One region of the Streptomyces rishiriensis genome, then DNA from elsewhere that is predicted to be linked to it. Evidence: riboswitches for the same ligand, from Rfam matches in the RefSeq annotation. Region 1 holds a riboswitch; each other region holds the start of a gene.

Region 1 (7,476 bases):
AGCAAAGGTTGCGACGGTATACAGAGGGATCACGGAACGGTGGAGCAGCATCCCCGCGTCCGTGCCACGATGTGAGCCGCGGCCGACGGCGTGTCGGCCATTTCGGCACCCCGCAGCCGGGAAGGCAGGCCATGAGCACCGACGTCAGCAGTGCGGAGAACGAGGGTGGGGCGACCGTCCGTACCGCGCGTGTGCCCAAGTACTACCGCCTGAAGAAACATCTGCTCGACATCACGGAGACACAGTCTCCGGGCACCCCGGTCCCGCCGGAACGCACCCTGGCGGCCGAGTTCGACACCTCGCGCACGACCGTCCGCCAGGCACTCCAGGAACTCGTCGTCGAGGGCCGCCTCGAGCGCATCCAGGGCAAGGGCACCTTCGTCGCCAAGCCCAAGGTGTCCCAGGCACTCCAACTCACCTCGTACACCGAGGACATGCGCGCCCAGGGCCTCGAACCGACTTCGCAGCTCCTGGACATCGGCTACATCACCGCCGACGACCGCCTCGCCGGTCTGCTCGACATAACGGCCGGCGTCCGGGTGCTGCGCATCGAGCGCCTGCGCATGGCCAACGGCGAACCGATGGCCATCGAGACGACCCATCTGTCGGCGAAGCGCTTCCCGGCCCTGCGCAGGTCGCTGGTCAAGTACGCCTCGCTGTACACCGCCCTCGCCGAGGTCTACGATGTCCGGCTCGCCGAGGCCGAGGAGACCATCGAGACCTCGCTGGCCACCCCGCGTGAGGCGGGCCTGCTGGGCACCGACGTCGGCCTGCCGATGCTGATGCTCTCCCGGCACTCGCTGGACCAGGAGGGCCGGCCCGTGGAGTGGGTGCGGTCGGTGTACCGGGGCGACCGGTACAAGTTCGTGGCACGGCTGAAGCGGCCCACCGGGTAGAGGGTTCGTGGAGGGTCTTCCGCTCGGCTTATCCGTCACTTACATTGCCTGCTCATTACATCTGTGATCAAGGCGATCAGAGTGAGGGGACGGAGCCGCCGATGTCCGACGAAGCAACGAGGGAACCGGTGGTGACGCCTGCGCGCGTCGCCATCGCCCTCTGTCTGATCGCGCCCTTCGTGGCGATGCTGTGGGTGGGTTCGTACGCGAAGGTGGATCCCGCGTTCATCGGGATCCCCTTCTTCTACTGGTACCAGATGCTGTGGGTGCCCCTCTCCGCCGCACTCACCGTGACCGCCTACAAGCTGTGGCAGCGTGACCAGCGCGGCCGCGCGAAGCCCTCCTCCGCTTCCGCGAAGGGTGGTGCGTCGGAATGAAGGACGGCGTGAACGGCGTCGCGCTCGCCGTCTTCATCTTCTTCTTCCTGGCCGTCACGGTCATGGGCTTCCTGGCCGCGCGCTGGCGCAAGGCCGAGAACGACAGCCTCGACGAATGGGGCCTCGGCGGCCGGTCCTTCGGCACCTGGGTCACCTGGTTCCTGCTCGGCGGCGACCTCTACACCGCGTACACCTTCGTCGCCGTGCCCGCGGCGATCTACGCGGCGGGCGCGGCCGGCTTCTTCGCGGTGCCGTACACGATCCTCGTCTACCCGCTGATCTTCACCTTCCTGCCCCGCCTGTGGTCGGTGTCCCACAAGCACGGCTATGTGACGACCTCGGACTTCGTGCGCGGCCGGTTCGGCTCGAAGGGGCTCTCGCTCGCGGTCGCCGTCACCGGCATCCTGGCGACGATGCCGTACATCGCGCTCCAACTGGTCGGCATCCAGGCCGTGCTCGACGTGATGGGCGTCGGCGGCGGCGAGGACACCAACTGGTTCGTGAAGGACCTGCCGCTGCTGATCGCGTTCGGCGTGCTGGCCGCCTACACCTACTCCTCGGGCCTGCGGGCGCCCGCGCTGATCGCGTTCGTGAAGGACACGCTGATCTACATCGTCATCGCGGTGGCGATCATCTACATCCCGATCAAGCTCGGCGGCTTCGACGACATCTTCGCCAAGGCGGGCGAGGCGTTCAGCCAGACCAACCCGGCGACGGGCAAGCCGCGCGGCGCGCTGGCACCGGCCGAACCCGGTCAGTGGACGTACGCCACGCTGGCGCTGGGCTCGGCGCTGGCGCTGTTCATGTATCCGCACTCCATCACGGCGACGCTGTCGTCCCGCAGCCGTGAGGTGATCCGCCGCAACACCACGATCCTGCCGCTGTACTCCCTGATGCTGGGCCTGCTGGCGCTGCTGGGCTTCATGGCGATCGCGGCCGGGGTCAAGGTCACCAACGGTCAGCTGGCGATCCCGCAGCTGTTCGAGGACATGTTCCCGTCCTGGTTCGCGGGTGTGGCGTTCGCGGCGATCGGCATCGGCGCGCTCGTGCCCGCGGCCATCATGTCGATCGCGGCCGCGAACCTCTTCACCCGCAACATCTACAAGGACTTCATCAAGCCGGACGCGACGCCCGCGCAGGAGACGAAGGTCTCCAAGCTGGTCTCGCTCCTGGTCAAGGTGGGCGCCCTGGTCTTCGTCCTCACCATGGACAAGACGGTCGCCATCAACTTCCAGCTGCTGGGCGGCATCTGGATCCTCCAGACCTTCCCGGCCCTGGTCGGCGGCCTCTTCACCCGCTGGTTCCACCGCTGGGCCCTGCTCGCCGGCTGGGCGGTCGGCATGATCTACGGCACCGTCGCCGCGTACGGCGTCGCGTCCCCGACCCAGAAGCACTTCGGCGGCTCGTCGAAGGAGATCCCGGGCATCGGCGAGATCGGCTACATCGGTCTCACGGCGTTCCTGATCAACGTCGTCGTCACCGTGGTGCTGACCTTCGTCCTGAAGGCTGCCAAGGCCCCCGACGGCATCGACGAGACGAAGCCGGAGGACTACACGGCGGACGCCGGCGACCCGGGCGTGGCGGTGGAGCTGCCCCCGGCGACGGCGGGCGCCGGTCACTAGCCAGGTCGTCGAGCACCGCGTCCGGCGGGCCGTCGGAGGAATCCGGCGGCCCGCCGTCGTGTGCCCGGTGGACATTTCCCGGCATGGACGACATCGCTCCGTCCGCGCGACAGTTGACGCTCTGAAACCACCCCGACACAACATCTGGGGGTGGCGTGACGAGTGAGCACAAGATGTATGCTCATGCTCGCTGTCGCCGCAGGGGAATCCGGTGCGAATCCGGAACTGTCCCGCAACGGTGTACTCGCGTGCATCCATACCCATATGCGCACGCCTGTTCAGTCCGAGGTCCTGCCGACAGCGCGCCCGGCCGTCCGGTCCGGGTGCCCTGACGTCCGGGTCTCGTGGAATGGGCCGGTGGACGCGACGCCCCCGCGCTCGCGAGCTGCCCCCTGCCCTCCGCAAGGCCCGTCGCCGAGCGAGGGAGTGCCCCACGTGACCATCGCGCCAGCCGATCCGGTTTCCGTCACCGAGCTGGAGACCGACGGTCCCGGTACCGCGTTGCTGCGGACCCTGACCGAGCTGACCGCCGACCTGCCCGACGCCGACCCCGGCCGGGTCGCGGCCGCCGCCCTGCGCGGCCGGTCCGCCCGGGCCGACGAGGCGGAGCTGCGCGAGCTGGCCACGGAGGGGGCCGCGGGCCTCATCTCCGAGGACCCCGCCTACTCGAAGCTGGCCGCCCGGCTGCTGACGATCAGCATCGCCGCGGAGGCCGCCTCCCAGGGCGTCACGTCGTTCACCGGATCGGTCGCCGTCGGCCACCGCGAGGGCCTGATCGCCGACCGCACCGCCGAGTTCGTGCGGATCCACGCGGTCCGCCTCGACGCGCTGATCGACGAGGGCGCCGACGACCGCTTCGGCTACTTCGGGCTCCGTACCCTGCACAGCCGCTACCTGCTGCGCCACCCGATCACCCGCAAGGTCGTCGAGACACCCCAGCACTTCCTGCTGCGCGTGGCCGCCGGTCTCGCCGAGGACGACACGTCCCGTTCGGTGGACGAGGTCGCCGCGCTCTACGGGCTGATGAGCCGGCTGGACTACCTCCCGTCCTCCCCCACGCTCTTCAACTCCGGCACCCGGCATCCCCAGATGTCGTCCTGCTATCTCCTGGACTCCCCGCTGGACGAGCTGGACTCGATCTACGACCGCTACCACCAGGTGGCCAGGCTGTCGAAGCACGCGGGCGGCATCGGACTGTCGTACTCCCGTATCCGCAGCCGCGGTTCGCTGATCCGCGGCACCAACGGGCACTCCAACGGCATCGTGCCGTTCCTGAAGACGCTCGACGCCTCGGTCGCCGCGGTGAACCAGGGCGGCCGGCGCAAGGGGGCGGCCGCGGTCTACCTGGAGACCTGGCACTCCGACATCGAGGAGTTCCTGGAGCTGCGGGACAACACCGGTGAGGACGCCCGCCGGACGCACAACCTGAACCTCGCGCACTGGATCCCGGACGAGTTCATGCGCCGGGTCAACGCCGACGCCCCCTGGTCGCTGTTCTCCCCCGCCGACGTGCCCGAGCTCGTCGACCTGTGGGGCGAGGAGTTCGACGCGGCCTACCGCAGGGCGGAGGCGGCCGGTCTCGCCAGGAAGACCATCCCCGCCCGTGACCTCTACGGCCGCATGATGCGTACCCTCGCGCAGACCGGCAACGGCTGGATGACCTTCAAGGACGCGGCCAACCGCACCGCCAACCAGACGGCCGAGCCGGGTCACGTCGTGCACTCCTCCAACCTCTGCACGGAGATCCTGGAGGTCACGGACGACGGCGAGACGGCGGTCTGCAACCTCGGATCGGTGAACCTCGGAGCCTTCGTCGACACGACGGCCGGCACCATCGACTGGGAGCGGCTGGACGAGGCCGTCCGTACGGCCGTCACCTTCCTCGACCGGGTCGTCGACATCAACTTCTACCCGACCGAGCAGGCGGGCCGCTCCAACGCCCGGTGGCGTCCGGTCGGCCTGGGCGCGATGGGCCTCCAGGACGTCTTCTTCAAGCTGCGGCTGCCCTTCGACTCCGCCGAGGCCAAGGCGCTGTCCACCCGTATCGCCGAGCGCGTGATGCTCGCCGCGTACGAGGCCTCCGCCGAACTGGCCGAGCGCAACGGCCCGCTGCCGGCCTGGGAGAAGACCCGTACGGCCAGGGGCGTGCTGCACCCGGACCACTACGGCGTGGAGTTCGCCTGGCCCGAGCGCTGGGCGGCCCTGCGCGAGCGGATCGCCGAGACCGGCATGCGCAACTCCCTGCTGCTCGCCATCGCGCCCACCGCCACCATCGCGTCCATCGCGGGGGTGTACGAGTGCATCGAGCCGCAGGTGTCCAACCTGTTCAAGCGCGAGACGCTGTCCGGCGAGTTCCTCCAGGTCAACTCCTACCTGGTGCAGGAGCTCAAGGACCTCGGCGTGTGGGACGCCCGCACCCGTGAGGCGCTGCGCGAGTCCAACGGCTCGGTGCAGGACTTCGCCTGGATCCCGGCCGAGGTGCGCGCCCTGTACCGCACGGCGTGGGAGATCCCGCAGCGCGGCCTGATCGACATGGCCGCCGCCCGTACCCCGTACCTGGACCAGGCCCAGTCCCTGAACCTGTTCCTGGAGACGCCGACCATCGGCAAGCTCTCCTCGATGTACGCGTACGCCTGGAAGTCGGGCCTGAAGACCACGTACTACCTGCGCTCCCGCCCGGCGACCCGCATCGCGCGCGCCGCCCAGGCGCAGACCCCCGCCGCCATCCCCGTGCAGCAGGTGACCTCGGAAGAGGCCGTCGCCTGCTCCCTTGAGAACCCCGAGTCCTGCGAGGCCTGCCAGTAATGACCAGCGAAGCCAAGACCGTGTCCGCCAAGAACCTGCTCGACCCCGGCTTCGAGCTGACCCTCCGCCCGATGCGCTACCCGGACTTCTACGAGCGCTACCGGGACGCCATCAAGAACACCTGGACCGTCGAGGAGGTCGATCTCCACTCGGACGTCGCCGACCTGGCGAAGCTGTCCGAGGGCGAGCAGCACATGATCGGCCGGCTGGTCGCGTTCTTCGCGACGGGCGACTCCATCGTGGCGAACAACCTCGTGCTGACGCTGTACAAGCACATCAACTCCCCCGAAGCGCGCCTCTACCTGTCGCGGCAGCTCTTCGAGGAAGCCGTCCACGTCCAGTTCTATCTGACGCTTCTGGACACCTATCTCCCCGACCCGGCGGACCGCGCCGCCGCCTTCGACGCCGTGGAGAACATTCCCTCCATCCGCGAGAAGGCCGAGTTCTGCTTCAAGTGGATCAACGAGGTCGAGAAGCTGGACCGGCTGGAGACCAAGGCCGACCGCCGCCGCTTCCTGCTCAACCTGATCTGCTTCGCCGCGTGCATCGAGGGCCTGTTCTTCTACGGCGCCTTCGCGTACGTGTACTGGTTCCGCAGCCGGGGGCTGCTGCACGGCCTCGCCACGGGCACCAACTGGGTGTTCCGTGACGAGACGATGCACATGAGCTTCGCCTTCGAGGTGGTCGACACCGTCCGCAAGGAGGAGCCGGACCTCTTCGACGACCGGCTCCAGGAAGAGGTGACCGCCATGCTGCGGGAGGCCGTCGAGGCCGAGCTGCAGTTCGGGCGCGACCTGTGCGGCGAGGGGCTGCCGGGCATGAACACCGACTCGATGCGGCAGTACCTCGAGTGCGTCGCCGACCAGCGTCTGTCGCGGCTCGGCTTCGCCCCGGTGTACGGCTCGGAGAACCCCTTCTCCTTCATGGAGCTCCAGGGTGTTCAGGAGCTGACCAACTTCTTCGAGCGCCGTCCCTCGGCGTACCAGGTCGCGGTGGAGGGCACCGTCGACCTGGACGAGGACTTCTGACCCTCCCGCTCCCCACGGGCCTCCTGGGCCTCCCTGATCTGCCGGTCGGCGCGCCGGTCGCGCACGATGCCGAGCGCGGACGGGAGGACCAGGAGGACGAGGATCCCGAGGACCATGAGCATTCCGATGAGGCCTTCGATCTGGTTCGTGTTCATGGACACCAGTGTTGTGCCGGACGCTCCTGACCGTGAGTGGCAGGACTGCCGCACACCTTCAAATTCCTGCCACTACGGGTGCACACTGGCAGCATGCTGAAAAACGTGGCGGCCGTTCTCGTCGACGGCGTGCATCCCTTCGAACTGGGCGTCGTCTGTGAGGTGTTCGGCCTCGACCGCAGCGACGAGGGACTGCCGGTGTACGACTTCGCCGTGGTGTCGGCCGAGGGCCCGGTCCTGGGCACCCATGTCGGCGGCCTGACCGTGTCCACTCCGTACGGCCTCGACCGGCTGGACGAGGCCGACCTGATCGCCGTTCCGGCCGCGGACGAGAACGTCGACCGCGCGTATCCGCCCGAGCTGCTCGCCGCGCTGCGCCGGGCCGTGGACCGGGGCGCCCGGGTCCTCAGCGTCTGCTCCGGGGTCTTCGTGCTGGGCGCCGCGGGGCTGCTCGACGGCCGGCGCTGCGCCGTGCACTGGCGCCACGCGGACCTGCTGGCCCGGCGCTTTCCCCGGACGGTGGTCGAGCCGGACGTGCTGTACGTCGACGAGGACCCGGTGATCACCTCGGCCGGCACGGCCGCCGGTATCGA
Region 2 (7,476 bases), 2.0 Mb from region 1:
GCGGTCCAGCCGAGCGCCTCCGCCCAGAACCGGCCGACCGCCGAGGCGTCAAGAGCCTTGATGACCAGCTGAACGGGTCGCAGCGCCATGCCGCGATCCTATGCCGTGCGTCCCAGACGGAAGCGGGGATGCGGCTCGGCGCGACCGGTGGCCAGATCGGCGGCCATCGCGCCGATGAGCGGGGCGAACTTGGCGCCGTGCCCGGAGCACGGGGAGACGACGACGAGGGGGCCGTGGCGGTCGAGGACGAAGTCCTCGTCCGGGGTGGTGGTGTAGAGGCAGGTCGCCTCGGCGACCGGGTCCGGCTCGAGGCCCGGGAGGCGGTCGCGCACGAAGCCGCTCACCCGCGTCCGCGACGACGGGTCCACGACCCCGCTGCGGGTGCGGGCGGTGGCCGGGGTGCCGCGGTCGTGCTCGGCGACCTTGACCGCGGGGAGCGGGCCCCCGTCGCTTCCGGACGGCAGACCGTAGAGGTGCAGCGCCCCGTCCCAGACCAGGGTCGGCCACTGGACGGACGGGTCCCGCTGCCGGAAGTGGAAGACCTGCTGCTGGGTCACCCGCAGCGGTGGCAGGGCCACGGGCAGTCCGAGCTCGGGCAACCAGGCGCCGGCCGCGATCACCACTGTGTCGGCGACGATCTCACGGCCGTCGTCGGTGCTCAGGCGCGCCTTCCCGCTCCCCCGGACGTCGACGCCGGTGACCCGGGTGCCGAGGACCGCCTGCGCTCCGTGCTCGACCGCCCGCCGTACGCAGGCCCTGACGGTCTCGTCGGCGTCGACCACGCCCGCGTCCGGGTGGTGGAGCACCGGGCCCGTGACGCGGATGTACGGCCAGCGCTCGGCGGCGGCTTCCGGGCCGAGGAGTTCGTGCGGCACTCCGGCCGCGCCGAGGAGGTCGGCGATCAGCTTCGGGTCGTGCTCCTCGCCCATGTCGAGCCCGCCGGTCGTGCGCAGCAAGGGGGTCGAGCTGTCGTCCTCCAGTTCCCGCCACTGCTCGTACGCCTGCCCGGTCAGCCGTACGTAGAAGGGGTCGGCGTACGCCCGCCGGAAGATCCGCGAGCTGCCGTGCGAGCTGCCGTGCCGGTGACCGACGTCGTACGCCTCGACGAGCGTGACCTCGTGGCCCCTGCGGGCCAGTTGCCAGGCGGTGGCCGCTCCCATGAGTCCGGCGCCGACGACGACGATCACAGTCCCTCCCCGGGATCCGGCTGACGCCCGCGAGCGGAACGCGGGCCGTGTCAGCGGACTCGATCGTAACGGCGACCAGGTCCTCGCGGTCCAGGTGGAGGGGTCGGCCCGGGGCAGGTGTCGCCGCACGCCTCACGGCTCACGGCAAACCGCCGAGGGCGAGCGCGACGAGCCGGGCATCTGCCGTGCGGCGACGGCGGGTCGGATGTTCATGCCGCCGTCCTCGCGCGCCGCTCCCGCCGCTGATCCGGCGTCGGCTCGCGTACGGGGAGAGGGCCCCCGGACCATTCCGCGGGCCCTCCAGCCGGGTCGTCGTCCCGGTCACGTCACCGTGGGGCGGCCACCGGTGTGCCCGCGGTCACCGCGGCGGGCCCGGGGTGCAGCAGCCGTTCGGCCAGTTCGCCGAAGACGAGGCCGAAGCCCGCCCAGAGCGTGACCTGCAGGGCGAGCGCGGACAGCCGGAACCGCCACAGCAGGGCGGCCGGGAAGTCGCCCGGCACCTCGTTGACGGCGGGGAGGAACCCGTAGGCCAGTCCGATGACGAGCACGAAGCCGAGGACGGCTGCGACGGTCGCGTTCCAGGTGCCCAGCCTCGGCGCCAGCCGCTTGCCGAGGATCACCGCGGCGACCGCGAGCAGTACGCCGAGCACCATCATCAGGAAGTACAGGGTGGTGCGCTTGCCGATGGTGTCGGGATCGCCCACCGCGGGCGGGTTCGCCGGGTACTTCAGGAACGGCACGACGTACACGGCCAGCAGGGCGGCCCCCGACAGCAGCAGGGCCGTGGCCCGGGGGCCGAGGCGGCCCACGCGGCCGAGGGCGAAGCAGAAGGCGAGGGCGGCGATGCCGCCGAAGGCCACCCCGTAGATCAGCACGCCGGTGGCGAGACCGGCCGTGGACTGCAGGCTGCGGGAGACGAGTTCCACCTCGTGGTGCTCGTGGGCGGCTGCATGGGATTCCTCGAAGCCGATCGCGCTGTCGACGTTCGGCTCACCGAGGAAGTAGGCGACGATCAGGGCGAGCACGCCGGCGGCCAGGCCGGCGAGCATGCCCCGCACGAGCAGGTTTCGCACCGTTGCGGAGTTCATGGGTGTGCCGGGGTTCCCCTCGGGTCAGTGGCAGGGGAAGCCGAGCAGGTGGCGGGCGTCGTGCACCCACTCGTGAACGTCCTCGCCGGAGACGACGGCGGTGGCGCCTTGCTCCGCGCCGACGAAGTACAGCAGGACCAGCATCAGCACGCCGAAGAAGACTGCCCAGGGGGCGATGTCCTTCAGCGGCAACTTGGCAGGTACGACGGGCGTGCTGGTAGTCGGCTGGGCGACATGCTGCGCCATGGCGGAACCTCCTCTGGGAGTTCGCGTCCCATCTCGGTGGTGCACATGACGACGGCCACGGGTCTGACTCGCGATGCCCCCTTTCGGGGTGCACCGTCCACAGTGGCGCGACCGTGCCGGGTTCTCACCGGCTTCCGTCTCGCCGTCGTCGATATCAGAGCGACGGTACCGCGTGGCGGGTCCCTGGCCAATACCGCCCCAACCGGCGTGATCGCCCTCTCCGCGGCTCGGTGACCCGGATCACCGTGCCGGTCCCGCTCGACCCACGTCGTGGGATCAGGGGCCGGCGAGGCCGAGTTCACGCTCGCCGAGCGGGGCGAAGAAGCGCTCCACGTCGGCCGCCGTGACCTCGGCGAGGGTGGCCGGCGACCAACGGGGTTCGCGGTCCTTGTCGATGACCTGGGCGCGGATGCCCTCGACCAGGTCATGTGTGCTCAGGGCTGCGCAGGAGACGCGGTACTCCTGTTCCAGCACCCGTTCCAGCGAGCCGATCCGCCGGGCACGGCGCAGGGCGGCGAGCGTGACCTTGAGCGCCGTGGGCGACTTGGCCAGCAGGGTCTCCGCGGCCTCCTTGGCCGCCGGGCCGCCGTGGGCGAACAGCCGTCGGACGATCTCCTCGACGGTGTCGGCCGCGTAGCAGGCGTCGATCCACCCCCGGTGGCCGGACAACTCGCCCTGCGGCAAGGGCCGTACATGACGGTCCAGGGCTTCCCGTACGGGCCGGTCCGTGAGGTCGTCGACGAACCGCCGGAGCGAGACGGACGGCATGTAGTGGTCGGCGAGCCCGCACGACACGGCGTCCCCCGCCCCGATCTGCGCACCCGTCAGGGCGAGATGGGTGCCCAGTTCGCCCGGGGCACGGGCGAGCAGGTAGGTGCCGCCGACGTCCGGCACGAAGCCGATGCCCGTCTCGGGCATCGCGACCCTCGACCGCTCGGTGACGATCCGGACGCTGCCGTGCGCGGAGACGCCGACCCCGCCGCCCATCACGATGCCGTCCATCAGGGCGACGTAGGGCTTGGGAAAGCGGGCGATGCGGGCGTTGAGGTGGTACTCGTCGCGCCAGAAACGGGCCGAGGCGGCGCCGTCGGCGTCGCGGGCGTCGTCGTGGACGGCGCGGATGTCGCCGCCCGCACACAGACCGCGCTCCCCCGCTCCGGAGATGACGACGACCTCGACGGCCGGGTCGCGCTCCCAGACCCTCAGCGCGTCGTCCATGCGGCGCACCATCGCGTGGTTCAGGGCGTTGATGGCCCTCGGCCGGTCGAGCGTGATGTGGGCGGCCCTGCCGGTGGTGTGCAGCAGCACGGGTTCCCCGATGTCGTTCATACCGATGCCTCCGTCGGGCCGCGGGTCACGATGACGCGCATGATGTCGTTGCTTCCTTCCGGGATCCGGGCAGCCCCTTCGACCGCGTCGTCCCCGCCTACATTCTCGACAAGGCCCTGGACAGCGAGGACGGCGAGGTGCGCCGGGCCGCCCCGGACACCGTGCTGCTCACGCTCGCCCGCCGGGGGAGCGACGACCTGCCGGTCGGGAAGGACCTCCGGTTCCACCGCAACCGGTCCGGCTGCCGCGCGGCGGCCCGCTCGGCGTCCCCCGCGGGAGAAACGGGCCGGTCGCGCACGGGGGCGACGAGCCGCGCGATCACGATGGAGGGAAGCGGCGGCCACGCCACGATCGCCGGCAGCCGGACGCGCCATGCCCCCTGCGCTCGCCGCCTTGCCCGCCCGGCTCGCCCGCCTTGCCCGCCCGGCTCGCCCGGCTCGCCCGGCTCGGGAAACACTGCGCGGCGGTGACGCCGAGAGGCCGCGTCGCCGGCCGGCCGACGCGGACAGGGCTCGCCCCGACGCGGATGGTGGGCGAGCCCTGTCCACCGGCTCCGATTCTCGGGTCCCCGAGCCGGACGGCCCACGCGTGCGCAGGCACCGGCCGTGGTGAACGGCGCACACCCCGTACGAGTGGCGCACACCCCCGGCGCGCAGCGCCGGCCCCACGGGCCGGATCCGCACGCGTGACCCGTGCCGTGCCGGGGAAGGCACACCCCGGCGGGGCGCCCGCGGGTGCCCGCGCCACCGACCCGCTTGATCGCACACCCCCCGCGGCGAGTGATACTGGCCTTCGCCCGTCGTCGCCACGTCGTCACCGCCCTCACGAATGGACTCACACACATCTCCGCGACCGTTCCGCCCACGACGCCCTCCACGGTGTGGCAGACCCGTGGCCGCCACACCGGCCCCACCGCTCCGGACGTCCTGCGCAAACACCTCCAGGCACTCAGGGACGCCGAGACCGTCCAGGACTTCGCCGAGCTGCCCGACAGCGACACCCCCGAGGGCGAGACGGCCTTCGAGGCCCGCTGGCTCGTCGAGGGGGAGGTGACCGTCCGTGCCCGGCTGAGGCTCGCCGAGTGGTCGGGACAGGGCCAGGAGTGGACGCTGACGGCGGAGGCGGAGCGGCCGTGGGACCAGCGGTGGCCCTCGCCCGCCGGGATGTTCTGGTCCTGGGAGCCCGACGCCCTGTGGGGCAACGAGACGGTCACCGGTGAACGGTTCCTCGCCGCCAACCCGCTCCCCGGGGACGAGAAGGAACTGCGGCGCGCGCTCCGGGCCGCCCTGCGGGACACCTGGACCGTCCACCTCGTCGTGCACGAGGCCATGACGCCCGACGAGCGGGGCCGGCAGTCCCTGGTCCGGCTCCTGCCGCCCGGCCTGCACCACCGGGTCGTCGAGCACCGCGCGGCCCCGCACCAGCTGCGCACCGTGAACTGGGCCCTCAAGGAGTCCGGGGTGGAGGTGCCGCGCGGCGGGGCCCTGGTCCTTCCCGGCGCCCCCGCTCCGGCCGACTACGACGCCGCCGACTACGCGGTGCGCAGCGTGTTCCTCGACGGCACGCATCCCACCGAGCTGCTGGACGCGGTACGGCGCTTCGCGGCGCTGCCCCGGCCGCTGCCGGAGGGCGCCGACGCCGCGCTCACCGCGCTGCGGGAGGACTGGCGGCTGCTGACCCCGGAGGAGGAGCTCGCGCGGGAGCGCAAGCTCGTGGTGATGTACAAGGAGGCGCTGGAGGCGATGACGGAGTCCCGGGACCTGTACCGGGAGGCCGCCGAACAAGCCCACGAGGCGCTGGCCGCGTACCGGGAGGCGGCCGCCGAGGCCGGGGAACCGCGGCCGGCCCCGGCCAGGAAGAACGGCTCGCCGTTCCAGCAGCTGGGCAGGACCCTGGAGCGGTTCAGGGAGACGACCAAGGGCCTGCGCCCGGTGGCGTCGGCCGTTCCGCCGGCCCGCACCGGGACGGCGGGACAGGAGCGCACCACGGGTGCCCCGGGCGCCACCGGTGACGACGACCGCGAGGCGACCGACCGATAGCCCGGTGGGCGGCCGGCACGCGCCCCTGCGCGGATTGCCCCGTTCCGGTACGTGTCACGGGCCCCACTCTGGATACGCGGTCTGCACGGCACCACGGACCGCCCCGGAAGGGACCAGGACATGGGCAGTGAGCACGGCCGCCGGTCGTCGCCCCACCGATCGGACACGAAGCTGCGCGTCAACGGCAAGCCGCACACCCTGTCCGTCGACCACCGGCGTGTGCTGCTGGACGTGCTGCGCGAGGATCTCGACCTCACCGGAGCGAAGAAGGGCTGCGACCACGGCCAGTGCGGCGCGTGCACGGTCCTCGTCGACGGGCGGCGCGTCAACAGCTGTCTGCTGCTCGCCGTCGCCCTGGACGGCAGCGACGTCACGACCGTCGAGGGCCTGTCCGGCGACGGCGGGGATCCGCATCCGCTCCAGCGGGCCTTCCTGGAGCGCGACGCATTCCAGTGCGGGTACTGCACACCCGGCCAGATCTGCTCGGCGGTGGGCGCGCTCGCCGAGGCGGAGTCGGGCCATCCCTCGCACGTCACCGATCCCGCGGCGCCCTCCGGACGGCCCGTCGCGCTGGACCGGGACGAGATCCGCGAGCGGCTCAGCGGCAATCTCTGCCGCTGCGGCGCCTATCCGCGCATCGTCGACGCGGTCACGGACGTGACCGGGGCGGCCGGCACGTGACGGGGCCGGCGGCCCGAGCGCACGACCGGGGCAACCAGAGGACGTGATCCGGTGGAAACCTTCGCCTACGTACGGGCCGGCAGCCTCGCGGAGGCAGCCGAAGCCTTCGCCGCACACCCGGGGGCACGCTATCTGGGCGGCGGCACCAACCTCGTCGACCTGATGAAGCTCGGCGTGGAGAGGCCGACCGCCCTCGTCGACGTCACCCGGCTCCCGCTGGACGAGGTGACGGAGCTGCCGGACGGGTCGCTGCGCGTCGGCGCCCTGGTGCGCAACAGCGACCTCGCGGCCCACCCCCGCGTGCGTGACCGCTACCCGGTCCTCTCCCAGGCGGTGCTCGCGGGCGCCTCGGGGCAGCTGCGCAACGCCGCCACGACCGGCGGGAACCTGCTCCAGCGCACCCGATGCCCCTACTTCCAGGACGTCTCCAAGCCGTGCAACAAGCGGGAGCCGGGCAGCGGCTGCGCCGCCCGGGAGGGCGTGCACCGCGACCACGCGGTACTCGGGCACTCCGAACACTGCATCGCCACCCATCCGTCGGACATGGCCGTCGCGCTGGCCGCGCTGGACGCCGAGGTCGAGCTGTACGGCACGGCGGGTGTGCGCCGGGTGGCGGCGGCCGCGTTCCACCGGCTGCCCGGGACGGAACCGGAGCGGGACACCGTGATCGAACCGGGCGAACTCGTCACGGCCGTCCTGCTGCCCGCCGCCACGGCCGGGCTGCCGTCCGCGTACCGCAAGGCGCGCGACCGGGCCTCGTACGCCTTCGCGCTGGCCTCCGTCGCGGTGGTCCTGGAGGTCGCCGACGGCGTCGTCGCGCAGGTGGGGATCGCCTTCGGGGCGCTGGCCCACCGCCCGTGGCGGGCCAGGCGGGCCGAGGAGGCCCTGCTGGGCGCTGCCCCCACC
Region 3 (7,476 bases), 3.6 Mb from region 1:
GTCTCGGCCGGGCCCGAGGGCGTTGTCCGCCCAGCGGGCGACCCGGGCCGCCGCGGCCAGCCCGGAGCGCGCCATTCTGGCCAGCTCCGCGGGCGCCGGAGTGCCCTCCGGCGGGCGGGGTGCGGGGCGGCGCGGGCGCCGCTCGTTCACAGCTGAGGGGGCGGCGGCCAGGGGTCGCGGGCGGACGAGTCGAAGCCTGGAGTCGCGCGGGATACGGGACGTCACGGGTGCAGTCTTCCGGTTGACGGTCCGAAAACCCAAACGGAATGTCACGGCGGGCTACGGGACTGGCCAAGGCGCACGGGTCCGTGAGGGGCGGGGAGACGTCTTCAGGCCAGTGGTACGGGCTTAAACGGAACCAGCGGCACCGGTCCGGCCGCCCTGCCGGGGCCCACCCGGGCGGCTCGCGGCAGCGCTCCTCCCGTGCGTCGCCGCAGCGGCCCACAGCCATGGGCCACAACTGTCGGCCGCATCCGTCGACCACAGAGGTCGGCCGCAGGGGTCGGCCGCGTCCGTCGGCCGCGTCCGTCGGCCGCAGGGGTCGGCCGCAGGGGTCGGCCGCGTCCGTCGGCCGCAGGGGTCGGCCGTGTCCGTCGGTCACAGGGGTCGGCCGCAGGGGTCGGTCACATCAGCGGGGTCAGGAAGCGGCGCAGGGCCTCCTCGTAGGCCTCGGGGTCGGCGTTCCACATGGCGCCGTGCGGGGCGTGCGGGACCGTGTGCAGGGTGACCAGCTCGGGGCGGAGGCCGGCGAGGCGGCGGGAGGCGCTCCAGGGGGCGACGGTGTCGTCGGGGCCGTGCAGCACGAGGGTCGGGACCCGCAGCCGGTCAGGATCGGCGACCGCGTCCGCTCGGCGGCCGGGGCCGGCGTGCAGGCCGGTGCGGCCCTCGGCGGCGCGGACGGCGAGCGGCAGCAGCACGCCCGGGGTGCGCCGGGCGGCGGCGAGCGCGCGCACGGTCGTCCGCCAGTCCAGGACCGGGGAGTCCAGCACCAGCCCGGAGACGAGGTCCCGCAGCCCCGAGTCGGCGGCGGCCCGCAGGGCCATGGTCGCGCCGGTGGACCAGCCGAACAGGACGACGCGTTCGGCGCCGTAGCGCACGGCGTACCGCATCGCCGCGTCCAGGTCGCGCCACTCGGTCTCGCCGAGGTGGTTCAGACCGTCCGGGGAGCGGGGCGCGCCGAGGTCACCGCGATGGGCGAGGGCGAGGACGGGGAAGCGGCGGCGGTGCAGGAAGCCCATGACGTTCAGGGCGTGCTCCCGGGTGGTGCCCAGGCCGTGCGCGGCGATCACCCAGGTGCGGCGCGCGCCGGGCACGAACCAGGCGGGCAGGTTGCCCAGTTCGCCGGGGACGTCGATGTCGGCGTGGTCGAGACCGAGGGCGCTGCCGGGGTTGCCGACATGGAGGTTGGGGGTGAGCCAGACCGCGTCGCCGGCGCTCAGGGTGCCGTGGGTGACCCGCTCCAGGCTGCGCACGACGGTGTCGGCGGAGTGCGGGGCGGTGGCCAGGACGGGGCCCACGACCGCGTGGGAGCCGTTGCCGGAGAGGCCGTAGGTGCCGGGGCGCAGGGCGGCCAGGTCACGGGTCAGGGTGATCCGGCCGGGGGCCGTGCCGTGCACGGTGAGCCGGGGTTCGGTGGGCAGGGGCCGGCCGGGCGGCGCCTTCAGCGCGGCGTCGCTGGCCAGTCGGCCTGCGACGACACTGGCGGCGCCGGCGGCCAGGGCTGCGGTGACGGCGGCGGCCGTCGCTTTGACAGTGCGCACCCGTCCAGTGTCCTTTCCCGCCCCCCTCCCGGCCAGTGGTGGAGCCGGCCGGGAGGAAACCCGGGGCGGGCGCGGCGAGGTGAGGGCCGCTCACCGGCCGTGCGGCGGAGGAGGGGACGGCGGGTCAGTCCCGCTGGCCGTATCCGCGCAGCCGCTCGCCCGCCTCCGTGACCTGTTCCTCCGTCAGGAGCGTGGGTTCCAGGCCGGGTACGGACGAGGCGGTCAGCCACAGGCGGCACATCCACTCCAGTTGGGCCGTACGGTCGTAGGCCTGGTCGAGGGTGGCGCCGTAGGTGAGGGTGCCGTGGTTCCCGAGGAGGCAGCCACTGCGGTCTACGAGGGCGCGGAGCATGTTCTCGGCCAACTCCTCGGTGCCGTACGTCGCGTAGGGGGCGACCCGGACGGGTCCGCCGAGCGCGCCCGCCATGTAGTGGACGTGGGGAAGCTCGGTGACGAGGGTCGAGACGGCGGTCGCGTGCACGGCGTGGGTGTGGACGACCGCCCCGGCGTCCGTGGTGCGGTAGACGGCGAGGTGCATGGGCAGCTCGCTCGTCGGGCGCAGGGTGCCGAGCACCTGCCGGCCGGTGAGGTCGACGCCCGTCACGTCGTCCGGGGTGAGCCGCTCGTAGGGTACGCCCGACGGTGTGACGAGCACGGTGTCGCCGACGCGTACGGAGACGTTGCCGGAGGTGCCGACGACCAGTCCGTCGGTCACGGTGCGGCGGGCCGCCGTCACGAGCGCCTCCCAGGCCCGCGCCTCCTCGAGGACCGCGTGCCTCCCCCGCCCCTGTGTCACGTCCCGCACGCCGCTCCGGCGCCCCCGGGCGTCTCCCTGCTCGCGTCGCTGCTCAGCCATGCCGCGATCCTGCCAGCAGGCATCGCGGGCCGCCGCCGGGCGCGGGCACTGTGGCCGGAAGCCGCGCCTCCCCCGGCCTGCGGACGGCTGACCTCCGGACGGCTTCGCGCCCGCCGTCGTCGACGGGAACAGGGAGCGCGGCCCGGGCGGGCCGCGTGTTTCGTACACGATCGCGGCGGCCGGGCGCCGACGGCCGGACCGTGCCGCCCGCCCTCGACGTCGCGTACGACTCCCACGACCGGGGCCTCGGTGCTCAGGCCCGATGGGGATCCGGACGCGTCGCTGAAGCAGGGCTTCGGCGACGCGGGGCACCCACCTCATCGGCCGTCGCGGCGGCGGCCGGATTGCGCCGCCGGTCACGCCCCGTGGACTGCCCGCTACCGGCCGTGGAGCGTCGGCGACTGCGGTCCGGACGGCCCACCGGAGCCCTCCGGCAGGGCGCGGCCCGCGGCGGCCCGCCGGGTGACGAAGATCTCTTTCACGGCTCCGGGACGCGGTTGCCGGGGCCCGCCGAGGACGGGCGGCCGTACGGCGCCCGCCCCCCGCCCCGACGCCTCGACGGGTCACCGCCCCGACTCGCGTGGACAGACACCCGGAAGCCCTTCTCAGTTCATCTTCCGTTCACCCGGATTGCTTACGGTCAACGCGCCAATGACTTCGAACGATTGCCTGGGTAAATGGAAAACTTCTCGCTGATCCTCGCGATTGTGGTAGTAACCGCACTCGCGTTCGATTTCACGAACGGTTTTCACGACACCGCCAACGCGATGGCCACCACCATCTCGACCGGTGCGCTCAAGCCCAAGGTCGCGGTGGCCATGTCCGCCGCGCTCAACCTTGTGGGCGCTTTCCTCTCGGTGGAGGTCGCCAACACGATCTCCAAGGGTCTCGTCGACGAGACCGGCATCCGTCCCGAGGTCATCTTCGCCGCCCTGGTCGGCGCGATCCTCTGGAACCTCCTGACCTGGCTGGTGGGCCTGCCGTCCAGTTCCTCGCACGCCCTGATGGGCGGCCTGATCGGCGCCACCATCGCCTCGGCCGGCATGGGCGCGGTGCACGGTGACGCCCTGGTGACCAAGGTGCTGATCCCGGCGATCGCCGCGCCGATCGTCGCCGGCGTCGCGGCGATGCTCGCGACCCGCCTCTCCTACACCCTCGGCAAGAAGGCCGACGGCAAGGCTGCGGCCAAGGGCTACCGCGCGGGCCAGATCGCCTCGGCCGGCCTGGTCTCCCTCGCCCACGGCACCAACGACGCGCAGAAGACGATGGGCATCATCACCCTGGCCCTGGTGGCCGGCGGTGCCGTGGCCCCCGACTCCGACCCGCCCACCTGGGTCATCCTCTCCGCCGGCCTGGCCATCGCGCTCGGCACCTACCTCGGCGGCTGGCGCATCATCCGCACCATGGGCAAGGGCCTGACCGACCTCCAGCCGCAGCAGGGCTTCGCCGCCCAGACCAGCGCGGCCACGGTCATCCTGGCCTCCTCGCACCTCGGCTTCTCCCTCTCCACCACCCACTCGGTCTCGGGTGCGGTGATGGGCGCCGGACTGGGCCGCAAGGGCGGTGTGGTCCGCTGGTCGACGGCGACCCGGATGTTCGTCGCATGGGGCCTGACGCTCCCGGCCGCGGCCCTGGTGGGCGCGCTCGCCGAGTCGGTCACCGGCCTGGGCGACTGGGGTACGGCCCTCGTCGCGGTCTTCCTGATCGCCTCCAGCGCGGCCATCTGGAAGGTCTCCCGGCGCGAGGTCGTCGACGCCTCGAACGTCAACGCGTCCGAGGAGCCCGCGGGCGTCGTCACGACGGCGATCGCCGCGGTCACCCCGCCGCCCACGGTCGCCCTGGCCGACAACCTCACCGCCGGTCTCACCACGGACCTGACGGCCACGATCCCCGCCCCGGCCGCGGAGCCCGCGACCCCCGCCGCTCCTCCGGCCGCGGCCGTCTGAGCCCGCGCACCCGGTACGAAGGAAGAGAAGCAGCATGAAGATCGACTGGGCAGCCCTGGGTTCCGTCTTCGGCGTCAGCCTCGTGGTCACCGTGGGCCTCGTCGCCCTGTTCACCCTCGGCATCATGGGCCTGTCGCGGCAGGAGCGCGCGTCGGCGCAGGGCGGCTCGGCCACCCTCGCGGTGACCGGCGCGTACGCGTGCTTCGCGGCCTGCGCGGCAGCGGTGGCGTACGGCATCTCACTGATCGTCGCCTGACGCACCATCCACACACGCACCACCCGAACGCCCCTGGGGTGCGGGACGGATCGCCGTCCCGCACCCCAGGGGTGTCGGTGGCTCCGCCGTCGGTCCCTGTGTGGGGTTCTGCACACTCCAGCCTCGCAGGTCAACAGCAAGTTGACGGCTCCAGCGGGTCGTGGTGGACTGCCCGAGCCATGTACGACGGCAGAAGAGGAAGCCGGTGTGAATCCGGCGCGGTCCCGCCACTGTCACCGGGGTAGTAACCCCCGGGAGCCAGGAACTCTCGCCGCCGGTCTCGTCGAACCAGGGCGTGGACACCCTGAGTGAGGACATATCGCCATGCTCGCTCGGCCGTTGAGGTACCGCACCGGTTCACTGCCCGGCCCCACGGCCGGCTGAGCCGATGCGTGCCGATCGCCTCTACGCGTACGGCGCCGCCACCGGCCTTCTGGGCGACCTGCTGCTCGGCGATCCGCGCCGAGGGCATCCGGTCGCCGCGTTCGGACGCGCCGCCGGTGCCGTCGAGCGGCTGCTGTGGCGGGACCACCGGGGACGCGGCGCCCTCCACGCCGTCGTGTGCGCCGGCGGGGCCGTGGCCCTGGGAGCCGCCGCCGAACAGGCCGTACGCCGTTCACCCGCGGCCACCGTCGCGTTGGTCTCCGCCGCCACCTGGGCCGTTGTCGGGGGCAGTTCGCTGGTCCGGGAGGCCCGGGCCGTCGGGCGGGCCCTCGAAGCGGGGGACGTCGAGGCCGCCCGGGAGCGGCTGCCGCATCTGTGCGGGCGGGACCCGCAGGCGCTGGACGCCGACGGGATCGCCCGGGCCGTCGTGGAGTCGGTCGCCGAGAACACCTCCGACGCCGTCGTGGGCGCGCTGGTGTGGGGGGCGGTGGGCGGGGTGCCGGGCCTGGTCGGGTTCCGGGCCGTCAACACCCTGGACGCCATGGTCGGTCACCGGTCGCCGAGGTATCTGCGCTACGGCTGGGCCGCCGCCCGCCTCGACGACGTCGCCGGATGGCCGGGAGCCCGGCTGACCGCCGTGCTCGCCGCCGTCGCGGGGGACGATCCGCGGGGCGCCGTGCGCGCCTGGCGGGCCGACGCCCGCCGCCATCCGAGCCCCAACGCCGGTCCGGTGGAAGCCTCTTTCGCGGGCGCGCTCGGGGTGCGGCTGGGCGGGACCCTGTCGTACGGCGGACGGGTCGAGCACCGCCCCGTGCTGAACGGCGCGGCCGGGCGGCCCGTCGCCGTCCGGGACATCGAACGTGCCGCGCGGCTCTCCCGCCGCGTCGGTCTGCTCGCGCTCGGCGTGACCGTCGCCGCGCGCATCGCCGCCACGCGCGTCGTCGCGAGGAACCAGCCGAAGGGGCGTACGACATGAGCGGGGGTCTCCTCGTCGCCGGCACCACCTCCGACGCCGGCAAGAGCGTCGTCACCGCCGGGATCTGCCGGTGGCTGGTGCGCCAGGGGGTGAAGGTCGCGCCCTTCAAGGCGCAGAACATGTCCCTCAACTCGTTCGTGACGACCGAGGGCGCCGAGATCGGGCGGGCGCAGGCCATGCAGGCCCAGGCCTGCCGGGTGGAGCCGACCGCGCTGATGAATCCGGTGCTGCTCAAGCCGGGCGGCGAGCAGAGCAGCCAGGTCGTGCTGCTCGGCAAGCCGGTGGGCGAGATGACCGCCCGTGGCTATCACGGGGGGCGGCAGCAGAAACTCCTCGGAACCGTTCTCGACTGCCTCGCCGAGTTGCGGGGCACGTATGACGCGGTGATCTGTGAGGGGGCGGGCAGTCCGGCCGAGATCAATCTGCGGCGGACCGACATCGTGAACATGGGGATCGCGCGGGGCGCGCGGCTGCCCGTGCTCGTCGTCGGCGACATCGACCGCGGGGGCGTCTTCGCCTCCTTCTTCGGCACCGTCGCCCTGCTCTCGCCCGAGGACCAGGAACTGGTCGCCGGGTTCCTGGTCAACAAGTTCCGGGGGGACGTCTCCCTGCTGGAGCCGGGCCTGGAGATGCTGCACGGGCTCACCGGGCGGCGGAGTTACGGCGTGCTGCCGTTCCGGCACGGGCTGGGGATCGACGAGGAGGACGGGCTGAGGGTCTCGCTGCGCGGGACCGTGCGGGAGTCGAACACCGCCCCGCCCGTCGGCGAGGACGTGCTGCGCGTCGCCGTCTGCGCGATCCCGCTCATGTCCAACTTCACGGACGTGGACGCGCTGGCCGCCGAACCCGGAGTCGTCGTGCGGTTCGTGGACCGCCCCGAGGAACTGGCCGACGCCGACCTGGTGGTGATCCCCGGGACCCGGGGGACCGTGCGCGCCCTGGAGTGGCTCCGCGAGCGGGGGCTGGCCGAGGCGATCCTGCGCAGGGCCGCCGAACAGCGGCCCGTCCTCGGCATCTGCGGCGGCTTCCAGATCCTCGGCGAGCACATCGAGGACAAGGTCGAGAGCCGGCGCGGGCGGGTCGAAGGGCTCGGGATCCTGCCCGTGCGGGTGCGGTTCGCCCGCGAGAAGACCCTCACCCGGCCCGTCGGCGAAGCCCTCGGCGAGCGGGTCGAGGGGTACGAGATCCATCACGGGGTCGCCGAAGTCCTGGGCGGGGAGGCCTTTCTGGACGGATGCCGGGTCGGCGGCGTCTGGGGCACCCACTGGCACGGCTCGCTGGAGTCGGACGGATTCCGG

The links. Region 1 has a riboswitch for cobalamin ahead of QF030_RS27760 (ribonucleoside-diphosphate reductase subunit alpha). Riboswitches for the same ligand answer to the same signal wherever they lie in the genome.
Region 2: another riboswitch for cobalamin. It lies ahead of QF030_RS36320 (CbtB domain-containing protein); the one in region 1 lies ahead of QF030_RS27760 (ribonucleoside-diphosphate reductase subunit alpha).
Region 3: another riboswitch for cobalamin. It lies ahead of QF030_RS11605 (cobalamin biosynthesis protein); the one in region 1 lies ahead of QF030_RS27760 (ribonucleoside-diphosphate reductase subunit alpha).

What each region holds. Positions count from the first base shown of each region.
Region 1 is NZ_JAUSWV010000002.1:5,649,660-5,657,135, reverse strand. Features, by position in the region: gene QF030_RS27775 (GntR family transcriptional regulator) at 132-896, shown strand; gene QF030_RS27770 (DUF3311 domain-containing protein) at 998-1,273, shown strand; gene mctP (monocarboxylate uptake permease MctP) at 1,270-2,895, shown strand; cobalamin riboswitch at 3,073-3,208, shown strand; gene QF030_RS27760 (ribonucleoside-diphosphate reductase subunit alpha) at 3,331-5,700, shown strand; gene QF030_RS27755 (ribonucleotide-diphosphate reductase subunit beta) at 5,700-6,728, shown strand; gene QF030_RS27750 (hypothetical protein) at 6,641-6,883, opposite strand; gene QF030_RS27745 (helix-turn-helix domain-containing protein) at 6,977-7,476, shown strand, end outside.
Region 2 is NZ_JAUSWV010000002.1:7,635,444-7,642,919, reverse strand. Features, by position in the region: gene QF030_RS36335 (VOC family protein) at 1-89, opposite strand, end outside; gene QF030_RS36330 (FAD-dependent oxidoreductase) at 99-1,187, opposite strand; gene QF030_RS36325 (CbtA family protein) at 1,514-2,275, opposite strand; gene QF030_RS36320 (CbtB domain-containing protein) at 2,300-2,521, opposite strand; cobalamin riboswitch at 2,557-2,709, opposite strand; gene QF030_RS36315 (enoyl-CoA hydratase/isomerase family protein) at 2,798-3,850, opposite strand; gene QF030_RS36310 (hypothetical protein) at 4,729-5,889, shown strand; gene QF030_RS36305 ((2Fe-2S)-binding protein) at 6,010-6,570, shown strand; gene QF030_RS36300 (FAD binding domain-containing protein) at 6,622-7,476, shown strand, end outside.
Region 3 is NZ_JAUSWV010000002.1:2,045,584-2,053,059, forward strand. Features, by position in the region: gene QF030_RS11580 (hypothetical protein) at 1-225, opposite strand, end outside; gene QF030_RS11585 (alpha/beta hydrolase) at 624-1,760, opposite strand; gene QF030_RS11590 (class II aldolase/adducin family protein) at 1,885-2,616, opposite strand; gene QF030_RS11595 (inorganic phosphate transporter) at 3,294-4,562, shown strand; gene QF030_RS11600 (hypothetical protein) at 4,597-4,818, shown strand; cobalamin riboswitch at 4,956-5,108, shown strand; gene QF030_RS11605 (cobalamin biosynthesis protein) at 5,207-6,178, shown strand; gene QF030_RS11610 (cobyric acid synthase) at 6,175-7,476, shown strand, end outside.